One region of the Arthrobacter sp. R4 genome, then DNA from elsewhere that is predicted to be linked to it. Evidence: riboswitches for the same ligand, from Rfam matches in the RefSeq annotation. Region 1 holds a riboswitch; each other region holds the start of a gene.
What was found. A riboswitch is a leader RNA that binds a small molecule or an ion and turns the genes downstream of it on or off. The one in region 1 is predicted to bind cyclic di-AMP.

Region 1 (5,945 bases):
CTCTGGTGAATGACCTGCTCGCATTGCTTGAAGAGGGGGAGGTTGATTACACCTCGTTCCTCCGGGGCCTCGGGTCCGCAGCCCGCGGTACACCCGATGCAGCCCGAACCATGTTCACGGATCCGGGAGCATTTGACGCCTGGGCCAAGAAGTGGCTCGCCCTGGCACCGGACGCAGACATGATGGACCGGGTGAACCCTGTCTACATCCCCAGGAACCACTTGGTGGAAGAAGCCCTGGGCGCCGCTACCGCAGGCGACCTGGACCCGTTCCACCGCCTGGTGGACGTCCTGACGCAGCCGTACACCGAGCGCCCCGGCCTGGAACGCTACGCCGGTCCCGCGCCTGTTGACTTCGGCAGCTACCGGACGTTCTGCGGAACCTGAGCGAACAAAAACGGGGGACGACGGCGACAGGCGGCTGGTTGCCGCCCGCCGCCGTCGAACCGGCCGGACTCACGCTACGCGGACGAAGGACGCTCCCGACAGCCAGCTGATGGAGTGGACTTCGGTCTTGTAACCGTCCACGCCGCCGCTAACAACCTGGCCATTGCCGGCGTAGACGCCCACGTGGCCGGCGGTGATGACCAAGTCACCGGCCGCAGGGGTGCCCACCACGGTGCCGTACGCGAAGAATTGCGTGGGTGCCAGGTCTCCCACGCTCTTGCCCACCGAGCGCAGTGCCTTCTCCACCATGGCGGTGCAGTCCTGCTGAACGCCGAGCTGCGAATAGGCGGAAGCCAGGATGGCAGCGCCGAGCGAGCCGGACGGTGCCTGTGCCGCCGGGGCGGCGGTGGAAGCCAGCTGGACGCCGGTGTTGGCCGGGGCGGTGGGCGCTGCGGCCGCCTTCGCCACCGGAGCCGGAGCCGGAGCAGTGTAGCCGGCACCCGGGATCTGGATCTGGTCACCGGGGTAGATGATGGTGGTCAGCGACAGGCCGTTCACAGCCAGGACGTCGTTCAGGGCCACGCCGTAGGCGGCGGAAATTGCGCCCAGGGTGTCGCCTGAGACGACCGTGTGGACGGTGGCTGCGGCGGCCGGAGCGGCAGCCGCGGCCGGTGCAACGGCGGCCGGTGCAGCTGCCGGTGCGCTGGTCTGGCCCTGCACATTGACGGTCCCGGACGAGTCCGGGCCGTGGACACCGGCCTGCGCCGGGGTGCCAACGCTAAAGAGCAGCCCGGACGCGGCAACTGCGGCAAGTGCGGGCCGGCCGAACGTCAGTGCGCGGGCTTTGGCCGAGGAAGACAGGCCAACCAGAACGGTGGGGCGGACAGAAGTCGCACGATGGCGTGCGGCAGTGGAGTTTTTTGACACGGGTAATCGCCTCTCCCATGCCTGCGGGGTGAGCTGTCGGGTTCGGGTCGGAGACACCCGGCCGGTTACGGCTCCGTACGGGACGGAGCAATATCGACTTAACCCCAAGGCTTCGGAACGAAGCCGTGGAAACGTGGTTCCCCCGTCCCTGCCAGTGAAAGTAACTGGGGTCCCGGTTCAGCGGCAGGGTTCGGCATACTGACGGGAATGCCCCGGCTTGAGCCAGGACACCGCTCGACCATAACCTCTGCTCTTTTGGAATGTCACATTCCGGTAACGGAATGTAGGCCAAAAAGCCACCTCATCTTCGGGTGGGGTTCTTCCCTGTGTGGAATGACGTTGCAGGTCAGGTCCCGATAGCGGTATATGCTGCGAAAGCTGGTGCCGCGTGATTGAAATCACGTAACAAAAGAGGCCGTCTTGCGTTTTGATCCTCAGATTGAGGCCTGATGCGTGGTAGTTCGGGCCTACCTTGGGGCTGCTGAGGGAGGGATCTCTGCTGGATAACAATGTTGGACCAGGATCCACAAGGCAAGAGTTTTGCCCGGTAAGCTCACCAACTATGTCCCGGTTTGCTCAAAGAATGAGGCTGCCTGCCGTTGCGGGCCTGCTGGCGGTTGTTTTGGCGGCCCCGCTCGCCATGGCGCCTTCGCATGCCGACGACGATACTCCGCCAGGCGGTTACCCCTCCTGGCAGGACGTGCAAAACGCCAAGCAAAGCGAGGCCGGTAAAGCTGCGGAGGTCACCAGGATCAACGAACTGTTGAGTGGGCTGCAGACGCAGGCTGAGGCGCTGGGCGGCGCTGCCGTGACGTCCGCTGCCGAGTACGCCGCGGCGGACGCAGCGCTCCAGGCTGCCAGCTCAAGGGTCGACGTCCTCACCGCACAGACTGAACGCGCCACGGCGGAACTCGGGCAGTACAAAAAGGAAATCGGGGCCCTGGCAGCCCAGTCGTACAAGACCGGCGGCACCAATATGGGATTCTTCGTAGCCCTCGACGCCGTCCAGACCAACAGCATCCAGGGTCTGAATATCGTCCAGATCGTCAGCGACAAGACCGCGGCACTGGTGAACAAATCCACGGCTGCCGAACGGGTCGCCAATGCCCTCGCCGATCAGGAAAGGGCAGCGAGGATTGAACGCGAACGGCTGTCAGGGGAAGCCAAGAGCAAGCTCGACGCCGCCCAAGCGGCCCAGCAGGCCATGTCACGGCAGGTTGCGGAGCAGCAGGAGCACAGCCAGGAACTGACCGCGCAGCTGGCATCCCTCAAGGGCACCACTGCCGCCGTCGAAGGGGAGTTCCGGCAGGGCCAGGCGGCTTTGGCTGCCTATGAGACCGCGCAGGCAGCTAAGCGCGCCGCAGCGCAGGAACAGGCCCGCCAACAGGCCGAGGCGGCGGCCAAGGCCGCGGCCCTGGCCGCCGCCCAGAAGCCGGTAAACCCAGGGCCCGCCGCACCGGCCGCCCCAGCTGCACCGGCGGCGCCGGCGCCGGTTCCGGCTCCTGTCCCAGGTCCGACGCCCAGCCCGCCGCCCGTCGTCGTCCCTTCCGTTCCTGGCGGTGCCGTCAACGACCCCGCCGGAGCCAAGAGTTACGCTTCGGGCCGGCTGTCCGCCTATGGCTGGGGCCAGGACCAGTTCCTGTGCCTGGCGCAGCTGTGGACCAAGGAATCCAACTGGCTGACCACGGCCACCAACCCCTACTCCGGCGCTTACGGGATCGCCCAGGCGCTGCCCGCTGGGAAGTACGCCAGCGCCGGCAGCGACTGGCTCACCAATTACCGGACGCAGGTCGAGTGGGGCCTCGGGTACATCCGGGACCGCTACACGTCTCCGTGCGGGGCCTGGAACCACTCCGTCCAATACAACTGGTACTGACCCGGCCGGGCGCTGACGCGAAGGCTAGGCGGAGTCCGGTGCTGGTTTGGCAAATTCGGCGGCGCTGACGAATTCAATGCCGACGAAGGCCTGGTCGCCGTCCACCCAGGAGTCATGCCCCGGTGGAATGGTGTAGGAATCACCAGCGGCGATACTGGTCCGCCGCCCATCCATTGTTTCGACCGTGAGTGCCCCGGACACGCAGTATCCGACGTGGTTCACCTGGCATGACGCTGGTCAGACTGCATCAAGCCCGTGGTTCAAACGGATTACCAGGTGGCATCTGAGGCGCTTACGAGTGACAGCATGCTCCGTTGAGTGCCACTTGTCGAGTCCTGCGAAGATGCCGCGGCGCTAGGCTTTTCCCATGGCTGACTTTGAGCGGTTCCGGATCCTGCTGGAGGAAGAGCGTGCGCGAAAGCTTGCCCTGCTTCCGGCGCTGCGGGCCGATATTTCCTCAACCAATGCTGCACGCCAGGACTCCAATGTCGACGACGAGCACGACCCCGAGGGTGCCACCATCGCCTTCGAGCTGTCCCAGGCCTCGGCCTTGCTGCAACAGAGCAGCTCCGGCCTGGCCCAGGTGGAAGCTGCCCTGCAACGGGTGGCCGATGGCACCTACGGCGTGTGCGAGGTATGTGGCGTGCCTATCGCCGAGGGCCGCCTGGAGGCCAGGCCCTGGACCCCCTATTGCCTGGAGCATGCCTCCACCGGCCGCCGCGGACGGTAGCCGTGAACCAGACAGTCCTGGATGCCGCGGACTTCATTGATGCCACCCTGCAGAACGAAGGAGCCTGGTACCGGGCGGACGAGGTGGAGTCCAAGATGGGCGGTGCCCTGGGCTCCTATGGTGCGTCGGTGGGGGCGGTCCGGGGAACCGTCCGCGACGCCAGACGGAAGTTCAAGGACCTGGACCACGATGACGTGGTGGCCTTGGCCTCACTGCTCTGGGGCCTACCAGGTCCCGGCAGGAAGCCCGTCTATGAGCGTCGCCTCGCCGCTGTGGTGCTGCTGCAGTCCCGGGTGGCCATGCTGCGGCACATGGACCTGACCAGGCTCGAGGGCTTTATCAGATCCGCGCACAGCGGTGAGCTGGTAATCCCGCTGATCAACGACGTTGTAGTCCCGCTCCTGAAGGCGCTGGACGGACCTGGCCGGCATCGCGCCGACGTCGTGATCACCCGCTGGAGCCAGGACCCCGATGGCTGGATCCGCCACGCAGCATCCCTGACCGCAGAAGTAGCCTGAACACCTGAGAGAAGGAGACGGAAATGAGCGATCCCTACGACCTGGAGCGTTTTGTCGAGGCCCAGGACCACGGCGGCACCTACAGCCGGGCCTTGGCCGAATTGCAGCTGGGCAGGAAGACGGGCCACTGGATGTGGTTCATCTTCCCGCAGATTGCCGGGCTCGGCAGCAGCCCCACGTCGGTCAGGTACGCCATCAATTCGCTGGAAGAAGCGCAGGCGTACTTGAAGCATGATGTCCTGGGCCCGCGCCTGCTGGAGTCCGCAGCCGCCATCGACACGCACGCCGGCCGCCCGGCCACGGACATCCTCGGCGGCATCGACGCCAGGAAGCTGCACTCTTCGATGACACTGTTCCTGCGTGCCGCGCCCGGGGAGACCATCTTCAAGACCGTGCTGGCCGACTTCTTCGACGGCCAGCCGGACCCCGCCACGGACTCCCTTCTGGCGGCTGACAGGGACTGACCGGGCGGACGGACGCTCCCGACCTCCGGGTCAGTCCTTCCGCACCTCCACGAGTTCCACCTGCTGCACGAGGCCGCCGTCAACCACCGCAGTCATGTACGTGCAGACCGGCTGGCGCCGGCGGTCCGTCGGCGAACCGGGATTGAGCAGGCGCAATCCGCGCGGGGTAGTGGTATCCCACGGTATGTGGCTGTGCCCGAAGACCAACACGTCGGCGTCCGGATAATGCGACTCCGCGCGTTCGCTACGCCCCCTGGCCGGGCCGGTCTCATGCACCATGGCAAACTGCACGCCTTCCAGTGTGACGGCCACCTTTTCCGGAAGCCGCCGGCGGAGTTCCGGCCCGTCGTTGTTGCCGTACACCCCTATGAGGCGCTGGCTTCGCCGCTCAAATTGGTCCAGCAGTTCCGCTGTCACCCAGTCTCCGGCATGGAGCACCACGTCGGCGCTTTCGACGGCGGCCCAGACCTGCGCGGGCAGGTCCCGGGCGCGGTGGGGAACATGGGTGTCGGAGACGAGTACGAGGCGCAGCGTCATGACTGAATCCTGCCACGTTGCCCGGCACCGGTGGGCTTCGTGGATCCGTTTGGCGGCCCTGACCGCCGGCCTCTGCTGGGCCCCCGGATTCAATGCGGCATCCGCATAGAACTTTCCCACGCGATGATCTCCCGTCTCAGGGAGAAGGTCGACGAGGAACACATTCCCGTCGTCCAGGGTGACATGACCGAGGCTGCCGCGGGCGAGAACTTTGCGCTGGCGTTCCTGGTGTTCAACACCATCGCGAACCTCCTGACCCAGGACGACCAGGTCCGGTGTTTCCAGAATGCCGCCCGTCATCTTGCACCTGGCGGGCGATTCGTCGTCGAACTCTGGGTACCGCAACTGCGTTCCTTGCCGCCCGGACACGGCGGGACCGTTGAGGTAAGCAAGCCCGGGTACCTTCTGGTCGACACGTATGACGTGCTCAACCAGTTCGTCGTCTCACACCACGTGCGGTTCGGCCCGGAACTTGTCGATGGGCGTCAGGCACGCATCGGGCGGACA
Region 2 (5,945 bases), on a different contig from region 1:
GCGCACCTCCCACGGCGTCCAGGCCGGCGATACCGTGCGCCGGTTCGCGCCTGCCGGTGCCGACGTCGTTGCGCTCACTGCAGAACTTGGTGCCATGGAACGGGTGCGGACTGCCGGCATCGTTGCGCTGCCCGGTGCCTCCGAACTGCTCCGGAGCCTGCCCGCGGATGCCGTGGCCCTGGTGACGTCGGCGGACAGGATCCTGGCTGACATCCGCATGGATGCCGCTGGACTGGCCATGCCTGCCGCTGCCGTGACGGCTGACCTCGTGACGCGCGGCAAGCCGCATCCGGAAGGCTACCTGACCGCTGCCGGTTTGCTGGGCGTGGAGCCGGAGGATGCCGTGGTCTTTGAGGATGCCCCGGCTGGAATCGCGGCCGGAGTGGCTGCGGGCATCCGGACCGTGGCGGTGGGCCCAAACACGGGCGAATTACCGGCGGGAGTGCTCCATATCCCGGATTACACCGCGGTCACGGCCTCGGTGGAAACGGACTCCGCAGGACGGCGGATTATTTCTTTCCGGCTTTGAGGTCGGCTACGACCTTCGCGATCCGCCTCGCCCTGGTTTCCTCCGTTTTGGCATCCCCGAGCGGCTCCACATAACGGCGCTGTGCGCTGTAGTTCAGGGTGGCATAGAACGCCTGGGCATCCGGTTCGGCGGCCATGGCTGCGGCCAGGTCATCCGGGACTTCAATGATCCGGGGCTGCGTGTCGAGTTCCAGATCCACTTCAACAGTGTCGCCAGCCTCTACGCCGGTGAATTCCCGGTTGGCGGTGCTCACCCCAACCAGGCTCTGCCCGCCCATCACCGCGATGCTGCTCCGGTAGCTCTTGCCGTTGATGGTTACCACTACCGGCGGGCGCTTGCCTGCGCCCAGGGCAGTCACAACCTCCTCCGGAACCTCAATACCAGCCTTGTTGCCGCTGCCCAGGATAGTCGTGGTGAATTTCATGGCCCCAGTATGGCCCGGTGCCGCAGGTCAGGGAAGTCCGGCCCCGCGAACATACAACGCCAAAAGCAGCAGGCCCTGAATCGGGGGATTCAGGGCCTGCTGCTTCGGATGCGGAAGCCGCAATTACGGGCTTAGTACCAGTTGTTCGACAAGTGGAAATTCAGCGCGCCGCACGGCGACTGGTAGCGCTCCTGGATGTAGTTCAGGCCCCAGTTGATCTGCGTGCGGTAGTTGGTGAGGTAGTCCGCGCCGGCGCTCGCCATCTTCTCGGCGGGCAGCGACTGGACAATGCCGTACGCGCCGCTGCTCGCGTTGGTGGCCGTGGTGGTCCAATCGGATTCCTTGGTCCACAGCGTCTGCAGGCACTGCATCTGGTCGGCTGACCAGCCATAGCTGCCAAGCTGGCTCGCCGCATAGGCCTGGGCCCCGGCCGGATCGTTGACGGCGACGACGGGGGCCGGTGCGGGCTCAGGGGCGGGGGCCGGTGCGGGTGCCGGTGCTGGTGCGGGTGCCGGTGCTGGTGCCGGTTCGGCGGCCTGCGGGGCAACGCTGATCTCGGCCGGAGCTGGTTCAGGGGCCGGGTTGGCCCGCATCTCGGCCTTTTCCAGCCTCAAGTTGGACTCTAGCTCTGCCGCCGAGGACTGGGTCCCGCTGACCGCCACCGGAGTCCTGGATTCGGAAGCCTGGCCTGCTGCGCCGACCCCGATGAGGAGGGCGCAGGCCGCACCGAAAACGGCTGCACGCTTGCCCAGGGACGAAGCTTTTGTGTGTTGCGCCGCGGTCTTGCCACGGCCGTTGTCTTTATGTGCACCGCGCTCTGGGCGCGCTTGTACCTTGAATTCAGACATGATGGATCGCCTCTCACACCTGCGGAGTTAGCTGTCGGGTTCGGATGAGGGCATCCGGCCACACGGAAAGATCACGTGCTGGCTTCACCCCAAGGGCAGTTCAGTGCCCGGGACTCTGGGTCCCCCGCCTCTGCCTGGTCAAGCGGAATCCGGGAAGCGGCAGAGCTTGGCGTCATCCGGATATGCGGCTCAAAGGGAACCGCACCCCATCGACGCTACAGGAGCGCGACGCTTAAGTCACATTTTGGTAACAGAGATCACGATGCCGGTGCGTTGCCTTGCTATGAGCCGTTGATCGCCGGTAGGCGCAACGTGAACTGGGTCCGACCCGGCCGGGAGTTCACTTCCACGTTGCCGCCGTGGGCCTCCACAATGGACTGCACAATGGACAGCCCAAGCCCGCTGGACCCTTCCGAGGCCGCCGCGCCGGAGGAACGTGAAGATCCAGTCCGCGCCGCGTCTGCGCGGGCAAACCGGGCAAAAACGTGGTCCACGAATTCCGGCGGGATGCCAGCGCCGTCGTCCGTTACTGTCACCACGGCACTGCCGTCGTCGGACCTCATCACGGCCGTGGTGACCGTTGTGCCCGGAGCGGTGTGTTTGCGGGCGTTGGACAGCAGGTTCACCAACGCCTGGCGCAGCTGCGACGCATCGGCATTGACCGCAAGCGGCTCGTCCGGAAGCTCAAGATGCCAGCTGTGGCCGGGTGCGATGATTTTTTCGTCGCTGACGGTTTCGATCACCAGCTGCGTCAGATCCACCTCGCTGAGTTTCAACGGCTGGCCCTCGTCCAGCCTGGCGAGCAGGAGCAGGTCTTCCACCAGCGTGGTCATGCGCTCGGACTGGCTCTGTACCCGGGCCAGCGATTTCCGGCCATCCGGAGTGAAGTTCTCGGTCATCCGCATTAGCTCCGTGTAACCGCGGATGGCGGTGAGTGGAGTGCGCAGTTCGTGGGACGCGTCGGCAACGAATTGCCGTACCTTGGTCTCGCTTTGCTGCCGGGCCTGCAGCGCGTTGGCCACGTTGTCGAGCATGAGGTTCAGCGCATGCCCCACGCTGCCCACCTCGGTTCCGGGGTTGGAGTTCGACGGCGGGACGCGCACCGCGAGTGCCACCTCGCCGGCGTCCAGCGGGAGCCGCGAAACGCGTGTGGCCACCTCCGAAAGCTGCTCCAGCGGCTGCATGGTGCGCCGGATGAGGATAGTCCCGGCCAGGCCAATCAAGACCAGCCCTCCAAGGGAAACAAAAACGAAGGTCCACACCAGGGAGGTGAGGGTGCTTTCCTTGCCGGCGAGCGGGAGCCCGGTCACCAGGACATCACCGTAGTTCGTTGCCACTGCAATCAGCCGGTACTCGCCATTGGAGAGCGTCCGGTCCACAGGGCGGGAATCCTTCTGGAGGGCCAGCAGGATCTCCTTGTCCTCAGCGGACAGGGGAGAACGCGTGGTATCGGAGGCCAGGAATCCGGCGCTGTTGACCTGCCCATTCAGGATCCGGGCGTTGAGCGTACCCACGCTTTGCCCACGGGAGTCCAGCGGGTCCGGCCTGCCGTTGAAGCCGCCCAGCGGCGGCCGGCCGGGGTCGTTGGACCGGGAAGCAGCCTGGCTGAGCTGTTCGTCGAGCTGGCGTGTAAGGAACGAGTCCATGGAGGCGTAGCTGAAGAGGCCAACGGCGCCACAGATGGCCACCAGCAGGGCCATGGCAACCAGTACAAGGCGTGTACGCAGGTGCCAGGTGGAGGGCTTCAGCCAGCTCCGGCCATACGTGGGGGCCACTGCAGGCAGTGAGGGCACGGCCTAGTCCGCCGGCTTGATGACGTATCCGGCGCCGCGCACCGTGTGGATCATGGGCGGATGCACGGCATCGACCTTCTTGCGCAAGTACGAGATGTAGAGCTCCACGATGTTGGCCTGCCCGCCAAAGTCGTAGTTCCAAACGCGGTCCAGGATTTGCGCCTTGCTGATGACACGCTTGGGGTTCTCCATGAGGTACCGGAGCAGCTCGAACTGCGTGGCAGTCAGCTGCAGTTCATCGCCGGCCCTGGTCACCTCGCGGGTATCGATGTTGAGGACAAGGTCACCTACTACCAGCTCGGCGGTGTCCATCGCTGCCACGCCGGAGCGCTGCACCAGCCGGTGAAGCCGGAGGAGGACCTCCTCCATGCTGAACGGCTTGGTCACGTAGTCGTCACCGCCGGCAGCCAGGCCCACAATCCGGTCCTGGACGGCATCCTTGGCAGTCAGGAAGAGCGCCGGCACTTCAGGCGCGAAGGCGCGGATCCTGGTCAGCAGCTCGACGCCGTCGAACCCGGGAAGCATCACGTCGAGAACAAGGACGTCCGGGCGGAACTCCTTGGCGAGCTTTACAGCCTCGGGGCCGTCAGCGGCGACGGCAACCGACCATCCGGCCATGCGCAGGCCCATGCTCATCAATTCGGAGAGGCTGGGTTCGTCGTCGACCACCAAGGCACGGATGGGGGAGCCGTCCGGGTGGGTAAGTTGGGGAAGGTTGTGGGTCATGGAGTGCGAAGTGGCCATGGGACAACTCTCCGATCCCTCGTTGGGCCCCCGCTATGGGCTTCCTGTGCGGTGGCTGTGAATCCCAGCCTAGCGAGCTGAAAGCTGCCCAGTGGCAGATTCCCCTGATGATCCGCCGGGACCTTCCCTGGCTCTGGTGGCGTCCAGCAGGGCCACCTTCGACGCTCTTGGCGGTTCCGGGGCGGATGGGGATGGAAATTTTTTTGTCCGGATGGCGGCGGAGCTGGACACAACGGCAAATCAAGGAGTGTATTTCAGCAATTCAATCGCTGGTGAATTGTGGTGGCCTTTTTGATGGTGCTGGCGAATAATATTCGGGAAAGATGGTTTTCCAACCAATCGTTCTGGAAAACATCTGTTATTTTATCGCTCTGCCAGAATCGTGATCTGAGCCACATTCTCGGAATTTGTCTCACTATGCGGAACGATCCGTCCATTGTTACTTGCAAGTTCGCATTGTTACGTTGCACACTTCAATTGTGAACAAGAACTCAACAGCACCTGCAGCCGCAGAATATTGGCCCAGCACACCCGCTGCTGCCGACATGCGCTGTTGTCGAATGCACGCCTGACCTTCACACCCCGCGAAGTTCCTAGGCATTCGCCCCCCAGCCCAGCGTCGGGCGCCCTCCCCAGATCTCATTGCGGGGAAACCAAGCATTCGAGCCGCGATGACGGCCATTCACATTGAGGTAACTAATCCATGTCAGTTGCATCCGGATACGTCCACATCTCTGTCCGAAACGCCACCAAGGCAGCCCAGCCCTCCGGCCTGCGCCAGGGTTTCGGTGCCCGCCCGGCGTTCGCTCCCGCCGCGCCCGGTACCAGCTTCCCCGCTCCCGGTTACGCACCGCAGGGCTACAACCCCAACTCTTATGGCCAACTCCGCGCCGTGCAGCCCGCCGACGCGGCCCCGGTCACCGCGCCCACGCCGGTTGTGGCGGGACCCAACACTGTCCGCCCGGTAGCAAACGACAACGTCGCCCGCGGCTTCGTGCTCTACATGGGCATCGACGAGGAAACTGCAGCTGCTGCCGGAACCTCCATCGCCAAGCTTGCCCAGGAAATCCGCGCCTACGCCCAGTCACTGGTGTCGGGGGCCGAAAGCTACGCGGCAGTGGCCGTCGCGCCGGCCAGCACCCCCGGTTCCGCGCTCGACGTCGTCCGTTCCACCTTTGGCGACCCCACGGTGAACGCTCGCCAGCGCACTGAAACCGCACGCCAGCAGCAAGCCCAGGACCCGCGTCCCTCCGGCGTGCTGATCGACCTCGCCCGCCGCGAGGTCCACCTGGACGGCGAATCCCTGAACCTCACGTTCAAGGAGTTTGAGCTCCTCAACTACCTCGTGGAGAACGGCACCCGCACCGTGGGCCGCGACGAATTGCTCGAAGGCCTGTGGCGCAACGCCGAGGAAGTCCCCAACGAGCGGACCATCGACGTCCATATCCGCCGCCTCCGCTCCAAGCTGGGACGCCTCGCCAACACCGTGCGAACGGTCCGCGGCCAGGGCTACCGCTTCTACGAGCACCCGGAAGTTGTTGTCTGGGCCGCTCCGGAATACTCGATCTAGCCCTACAGAAACGCGCAAAAGCGCCTGTCCCGCTGGG
Region 3 (5,945 bases), on a different contig from region 1:
TGCCGTATGGGGAACTCGAGGGCCTGGGGGGACCCGTCCAGCACGTACCGGTGGACCTTGCGGCGCTGCGTCACACGGCCCATAGCTGTGCCCCGTCCTGCCGGCGGAAGCCCTGCAGTATGTCCCGTTGCTGCCGTCGATGGCCAAGGTGCCTGTTCATGACTCCATCATTGCAAGGGCAAGGGCACTAAGCCAGCGGCGCCACGGTCAGCCCAGGAGTGCGCTCCAGTCCACGGGGCCTGCCGGTGCCGCGGGCTTGGAGCCGGCCTTCCGGGCAGCCCGTGCAGGGGTCTTGGCTTTGGTGCCGGATTTTTCTCCGGTGGCGAGCGGCGGCCCCCACGGCAGCGCGAAGGCCGGGACTGCTTCACCGAGCTGCACCCCGTGGGGCGGCACCACCATCACACCGTGGGCGGACGCCAACCCCCGCATCATGCCGGGGCCGGTGTGCTGGGCCGGCGACGCCATGCCATACAGCAGCCGGAACGGCATCAGCCGGGTACGGCCGGGATCCGGCTCGATGGTGGTTCCGGAGGGGACTTCCTGTATTTCCGGCATGGACCCGTGGCCAAGTGCCGCGAGTAACGGCGCGCCTACGGTGGACAACGCCATCATGGCGGCCAGGGGGTTTCCGGGCAGCCCGAGGACAAACCGTCCGTCGGGCAGCTCCGCGAGGACAGCGGGATGGCCGGGCCGCATGGCGATCCCGTCGATGACCAGCCTTCCACCCAGTTCGGCGACGGCCTGGCGCAGGTGGTCGGTTCCTGATCTGCCGGTACCGCCGGTGGTGATGACGACGTCGGCAGGCACGACGGCGGGAACCTCACCGCCGGGCTCGGCGACGTCTTCCAAGGCAGTGAGCCAGTCTTCGTAGGAGTCGCCGATCTTTTCCTGCCCGGCGGGAATGCCCCCCAGCATTTCCACGACTGCAGCCAGCTGGGGGCCAAATGTGTCACGGACCTGCCCGGGCGCCGGCAGTCCATGGGTCACCACTTCGGAGCCGGTCAGCAGGAGTTTGACCACCGGCTTGCCTTGCACCAGGAGGTCGTCATGGCCGGAAAGGGCCGCCACGGCAAGGTGGGCGGGATTGAGGGTAACGCCTGCCTTGACAAGCACGTCACCCACAGCCGCTTCCTCCCCGGCTTTCCTGATGTGCTGGCCGTTCTTCGGCTCGCCGGGGCGGGCGCCGCCGCCAACCATCAGGACCGGGAGGCCGTCGTCGTCAGTGCCCAGCACAGCGCTTTCGCTGCGGAGCACGGCTTTGGCACCGGCGGGGATCAGGCCACCTGTGACGATGGGGCTGGCCTGGTGCGGCGCCAGCCGCTGCCCGGCCTCGGCCAGGATCCAGGGGCCGCTGCCGTTGACCGCCCAGCCATCCATGGCGGACGAGGCGTAGTGCGGCATCTCCTGGAGGGCTGTGATGTCCTCGGCAAGCGTCCGGCCAAGGGCCTGCTGCAACGGAACGCGTCCCGGGGGTATCGGCACGGCGCAATCGAACGCTGCCTGGCGGGCCTCTTCCCAGGTGTGGGCCAGATGCCTGGTTTTTTCGTCGTGAGTGTCCTGCCTAAGTGCGTCGTCGTTGTCGCCGGGGGCAGCCGTCATTCGCGCGGAGTCCCGGCGGATTCAGAATCATAGTCCACGGCCAGGGACCGTGCCACGTCCATGGCAGCGGACATGGACGCGGTGTCCGGCGCCTTCCCCGAGCCTGAGGCCAGGCCGGCGGCGAAGCCTGCGATAAAGGTGGTCAGGGGCGCTGCGGGCCGCACTACCGAATGTGCAGCCACTCCGGCGAGCGAGAGGATGGCGTTGACGTCTATCTGGACGTCCTCGAGTTCGTAGGCCTGAAGGAGCGCCCTGCACCATTCTTCCAGCGTCTCATCCTGGCTCTTCACTGTATGCCTCCCATTCAACTGCGGCCATGCAGGTCCGGTACCTCATCGTGGTTCCCGGCCGGCCACTCCAAGCGCGGCGGCATCATCCCACGTGTCTACGTCATCCGTAGAGCCCGCCGGGACGGTGACAAGCTGCACGTCCAGCCTAGCAAGGAGAGCGGATACTGAGCCGTTCATTAAGGCCCCGCGGGAGTCAAGGTCCTGCACTGAACGGTGGAGTGCGGGAGTGCTGTAAAAGCCCACCAGGGGTTGGCGGTGGCCGTCCGGCGAAACGGCCATGGCGCCGTCGCCAGGACCAAGCGACCGCCGAAGGGCATCAATGGCCTGGCCCACCCTGGGCATGTCGCAGGCCAGCAAGAGCGTGAAGGGAGGACGCGGCCCCGCGGTTCCATCGAGCGCGGCCAACCCTGCTGCAATGGCCGACGCCGGACCGGCAAACGGCGGTTCTTCCCGGCACGTGAGGACCCCCTCGGGCAGGGGTCCCGGGTCCGGGCCGACCACCACGACCCCCCGGGCACCCCCGGCTGCTGCGAGGGACCGCTGCAGGAGGGTGGCGCCGTCGTAAATCAATGACTGCTTGGGGACGCCACCCAGACGGGACGAACGGCCGCCCGCAAGGATTACCGCGTCAAATTCGTATGTATCAGGAGCCACCACTCCAGCCTAGCGGGGCGGGTGTTATCCGTGCTTTCAGCCGGGTCAGGCAGCCCGTTCAGGCAACAGGAAGGGATCCCACGCCGGTGTGGGTTTCTCCAGCTCCTTGATTTGCCAGATGGTCCCATGCGGTGGTTCCGGGGTGAACCGGAGCTTCCACCCCATCTCCCCCGGCGTGTGGTCGCCTTTGACGTTGTTGCAGCGCAGGCAGGCGGCCACGAGGTTTTCCCAGGAATCTGCACCGCCGCGGGACTTGGGCTGGACGTGGTCAATGGTGTGGGCTGCTTTTCCGCAGTAGGCGCACCGGTGTCCGTCCCGGCGCAGCACGCCACGGCGGCTCACGGCGGTGGTCTGGTTGTACCGGGGGCGGATGTAGCGGTTCAGGAGGATCACGGACGGGCGGCCCAGAATCTCCTGTGGCCCCACTACAGGGTCCTCGCCTTCGGCTACAACGCTTGCCTTCCCCGTGAGCACAAGGACCAGCGCCCGGCGGAAGGTGATTACCGCCAGCGGTTCATATCCAGCATTCAGAACGAGAGTGCGCATGCACGTACCTCTTCACGGCCGCACCCGTCAGGGGCGCGAGGGCCGGCTGCCCTCGGCATGTCCGGGCTATGGATCGACACCACAAGAGTAAACAAAGAAACCCGGGATCAACTAATCCATGGTTTCGGGGTGCGCCCGTGTCGATCGCCTCTTACCGGGTCTGGGCCGGGCTGCGCCGTTAAAGCGCAAGGACCCCCGCCGTAGGGCGGGGGTCCTTGCCAAGCGTTGCTAGGGAAACTAGCTGACGCGGATGAAAACCGGGCCGGAGCCAACGTTGGCGCTGAAAACAACGGTCTGGTTGCCGTTGTAGCCACCGTGTACGGCCTGGCCGTTGCCGGCGTAGACAGCTACGTGGGCAACGCCCGCACCACCATCGGCGTAGTAGATCAGGTCGCCGGGCTGGGCCTCGGCGGCACTCACGGTCTGGCCCAAGGACAGGTAGCCTGCAGGCCAGTCGTGGAAGTTGATGCCCACAGCGGCCAGGGAGTTGGTGACCAGCATGGTGCAGTCCTGGTTGACGCCCAGCTGGGCGTAGGCTGCGGACAGGATGGCCTGGCCCTTGCTGCTGGCCGCCACAGGTGCCTTCGGAGCTGCAGCCGCTACCTTGACAGTGGTAACAGCCTGGGCGGCGGGTGCGGGAGCCGCAACCTCAACCTCAGGCTCAGGTTCCGGCGCTTCAACCACGGGAGCCGGCGTGGTGGTCACCGCGGGCTTCTCGTAGGAGATGGCAATGGTGGAAGCGGCCGAAATGACTGCCGGAGCGGCAACCTCAACCTCAAGGTTGGAAGCAGAAGCCGATTCGCGCTGAACGTTGGTGTCTGCAGCGTTGGCGGCGATACCACTGGTCAGGACCAGGCCGGAGGCAGCAGCGATAACCGCGGCCTGGCGACCCATGCCACCGGCGTTGTCGCCGAGGGCCTTGGCAATGACAGCCAGCGAGTTGGTCGTGGTGACCTCCGCGCGGTGCCGTGCAGCAATTGCACGTGTAGTCATTATTTCTCTCTTTCGTTTTCCTCAGGACCGCACAGGCAGGCCAAGGGCTTTGGGTGCGCCGGCATCTTGGGGGTACGCCGGCACACCCCGAACGGGGATTTTGCGAAAAGTGTTCTAGCGGGCGCGGTTCTTCTACTTCAGGGTGTAGAAGGATCCGCCGCCCGTGGAGGCCACGGAGTGCAGCAGCGTTCCCTGTGACGGGTTCAGGGCGCTGATCATCATGCCGTTGCCAACGTAGATGCCTACGTGTGCGCCGCCATTCTGCATAACAAGGTCACCGGGAGACGGTGTTGACGTGGGGGTCATTGCCGTCCACGCGTTTACACGGGGAATGCTGATGCCTGCCTGGGCGTACACCCACTGGGTGAAGCCGGAGCAGTCCCACCCGCTGGGCGAGGTGCCGCCCCAGACGTAGGGGTGGCCGATTCCGGTGTAGGCGATTGCGGCCAGGCCGGAGGCGGCCGCGGAAGATACCGCGTCCGTCAGCTTGCTGGCTGCGGGGGCCTTTGCATCTGCTGCCCGTTCCGTGTCAGTGGACTGTGCACGGACCGTTTCGACCTTCGGGGCCGGCGTGGTCTTAACCACGGGGCGTTCGAAGGAGACGGTGGCGGTGGGGGCAGCGGTGACGGCAAGCGCCGTCTGCGAGCCGGACTCGGTGGAGGCGGAAACGCCAGCGGTGGTGTCCGCTGCGTTGGCCGGAAGCCCCATGCTCAGGATCAGACCTGATGCAGCTGCGATGACAGCAGCTTGGCGACCGACGGTCCCGGCATTTGCACTGACAGCCTTGGACACGGGGCCCAACGGGTTGGTGCGAACCGTTTGTGCGCGGTGACGCGCAGAATTATGGCGTGAAGACACGAAGGTAGCCTCTCCCAATGCCTACGAGGTGAGCTGTCGGATTCGGATGGGAGTTCACCCGGCCACGCCGCTTCCACAGGAAGCTTTGCGACTTAACCCCAAGGCCTTCGAACTTCAAAGGCCAAAATTGGTTCCCCCGCCCCTGCCAGACGATGTCATGCGAACGGACCTTGAGCGGTGGCAGAGCTAGGCAATCCACTCAAGAACGTCAACTTCGGAAAAGTTGACGCAAGTTAGACGGTACAGCAGTTCAGAGCGAATGTCACATTCAGGTCACGGCATGTCACGCAAATGTGAGAGTTTTCCATCAGTTGGGCTAGAGCCAGCCGGTGGGGTCAACGACTTCGCCATTGACCTGGACCTCGAAATGGAGGTGGCAGCCTGTGGAGGCGCCGGTGGTGCCGCTGAGCGCCACTACCTCACCTCGGCTGACCGTTTGGCCAACCTTGACGTTGAAGGAAGACAGGTGGTTATACGTCGTTTCAAGGCCGTTGCCGTGGTCCACGACCACGCGGTTACCTCCGCCAAACTGGTGCCATCCCGCAAAGGTCACAGTGCCGCTGGCGGCCGCCAGGACGGACGTGCCGCACTGTGCCACGTAGTCCTGGCCGCGGTGGAAGTCACCGGAGCCGCCAGTGATAGGACTCACGCGATAGCCGAATGGGGAGGCCGTAACCAGGCTCGCCAGCGGAGCACCGAGGCTGCCGGCGGAGGCGGCCCGGGTGATGGACCCCGCCGACTGGGCGCTCAAGAGTTGCTTGAGCTTGCCGTCCGGATCACCCATGGTGACTACGGATGAGCGGCTGAAGTCGATTTTTGCAGCTGCTTCGGCAGAGATTTCAGGCTGTGGAGCTGCGGAAACAGCCGATGTCTGCTGACCGGCGTCCGGCGTGGCCAGGACGGGACTGGTGGCAGGGACGGTGACTGTGAGCACCAGGCCGGTGGCCGCGAGGGCGATACCGGCCTTTTGGCCCACCCCACTGGCCGCTGCGAAGTCAGTGATTT

Region 2: another riboswitch for cyclic di-AMP. It lies ahead of ACLKOZ_RS08695 (hypothetical protein); the one in region 1 lies ahead of ACLKOZ_RS06430 (LysM peptidoglycan-binding domain-containing protein).
Region 3: another riboswitch for cyclic di-AMP. It lies ahead of ACLKOZ_RS00335 (C40 family peptidase); the one in region 1 lies ahead of ACLKOZ_RS06430 (LysM peptidoglycan-binding domain-containing protein).

Annotation. Positions count from the first base shown of each region.
Region 1 is NZ_JBLWIJ010000010.1:129,369-135,313, forward strand. Features, by position in the region: gene ACLKOZ_RS06425 (protein adenylyltransferase SelO) at 1-386, shown strand, start outside; gene ACLKOZ_RS06430 (LysM peptidoglycan-binding domain-containing protein) at 456-1,313, opposite strand; cyclic di-AMP (ydaO/yuaA leader) riboswitch at 1,317-1,518, opposite strand; gene ACLKOZ_RS06435 (lytic transglycosylase domain-containing protein) at 1,897-3,189, shown strand; gene ACLKOZ_RS06440 (cupin domain-containing protein) at 3,214-3,411, opposite strand; gene ACLKOZ_RS06445 (TraR/DksA family transcriptional regulator) at 3,557-3,919, shown strand; gene ACLKOZ_RS06450 (DNA alkylation repair protein) at 3,922-4,437, shown strand; gene ACLKOZ_RS06455 (DUF1810 domain-containing protein) at 4,461-4,901, shown strand; gene ACLKOZ_RS06460 (metallophosphoesterase family protein) at 4,932-5,438, opposite strand; gene ACLKOZ_RS06465 (class I SAM-dependent methyltransferase) at 5,478-5,945, shown strand, end outside.
Region 2 is NZ_JBLWIJ010000013.1:45,643-51,587, reverse strand. Features, by position in the region: gene ACLKOZ_RS08705 (HAD-IA family hydrolase) at 1-529, shown strand, start outside; gene ACLKOZ_RS08700 (YdeI/OmpD-associated family protein) at 510-953, opposite strand; gene ACLKOZ_RS08695 (hypothetical protein) at 1,085-1,801, opposite strand; cyclic di-AMP (ydaO/yuaA leader) riboswitch at 1,807-1,966, opposite strand; gene ACLKOZ_RS08690 (sensor histidine kinase) at 2,083-3,594, opposite strand; gene ACLKOZ_RS08685 (response regulator transcription factor) at 3,598-4,338, opposite strand; gene ACLKOZ_RS08680 (winged helix-turn-helix domain-containing protein) at 5,042-5,908, shown strand.
Region 3 is NZ_JBLWIJ010000001.1:67,693-73,637, reverse strand. Features, by position in the region: gene fdhD (formate dehydrogenase accessory sulfurtransferase FdhD) at 1-83, opposite strand, end outside; gene ACLKOZ_RS00360 (molybdopterin molybdotransferase MoeA) at 208-1,599, opposite strand; gene ACLKOZ_RS00355 (DUF6457 domain-containing protein) at 1,596-1,889, opposite strand; gene mobA (molybdenum cofactor guanylyltransferase) at 1,932-2,543, opposite strand; gene ACLKOZ_RS00345 (HNH endonuclease) at 2,589-3,089, opposite strand; gene ACLKOZ_RS00340 (NlpC/P60 family protein) at 3,327-4,082, opposite strand; gene ACLKOZ_RS00335 (C40 family peptidase) at 4,215-4,874, opposite strand; cyclic di-AMP (ydaO/yuaA leader) riboswitch at 4,945-5,108, opposite strand; gene ACLKOZ_RS00330 (M23 family metallopeptidase) at 5,257-5,945, opposite strand, start outside.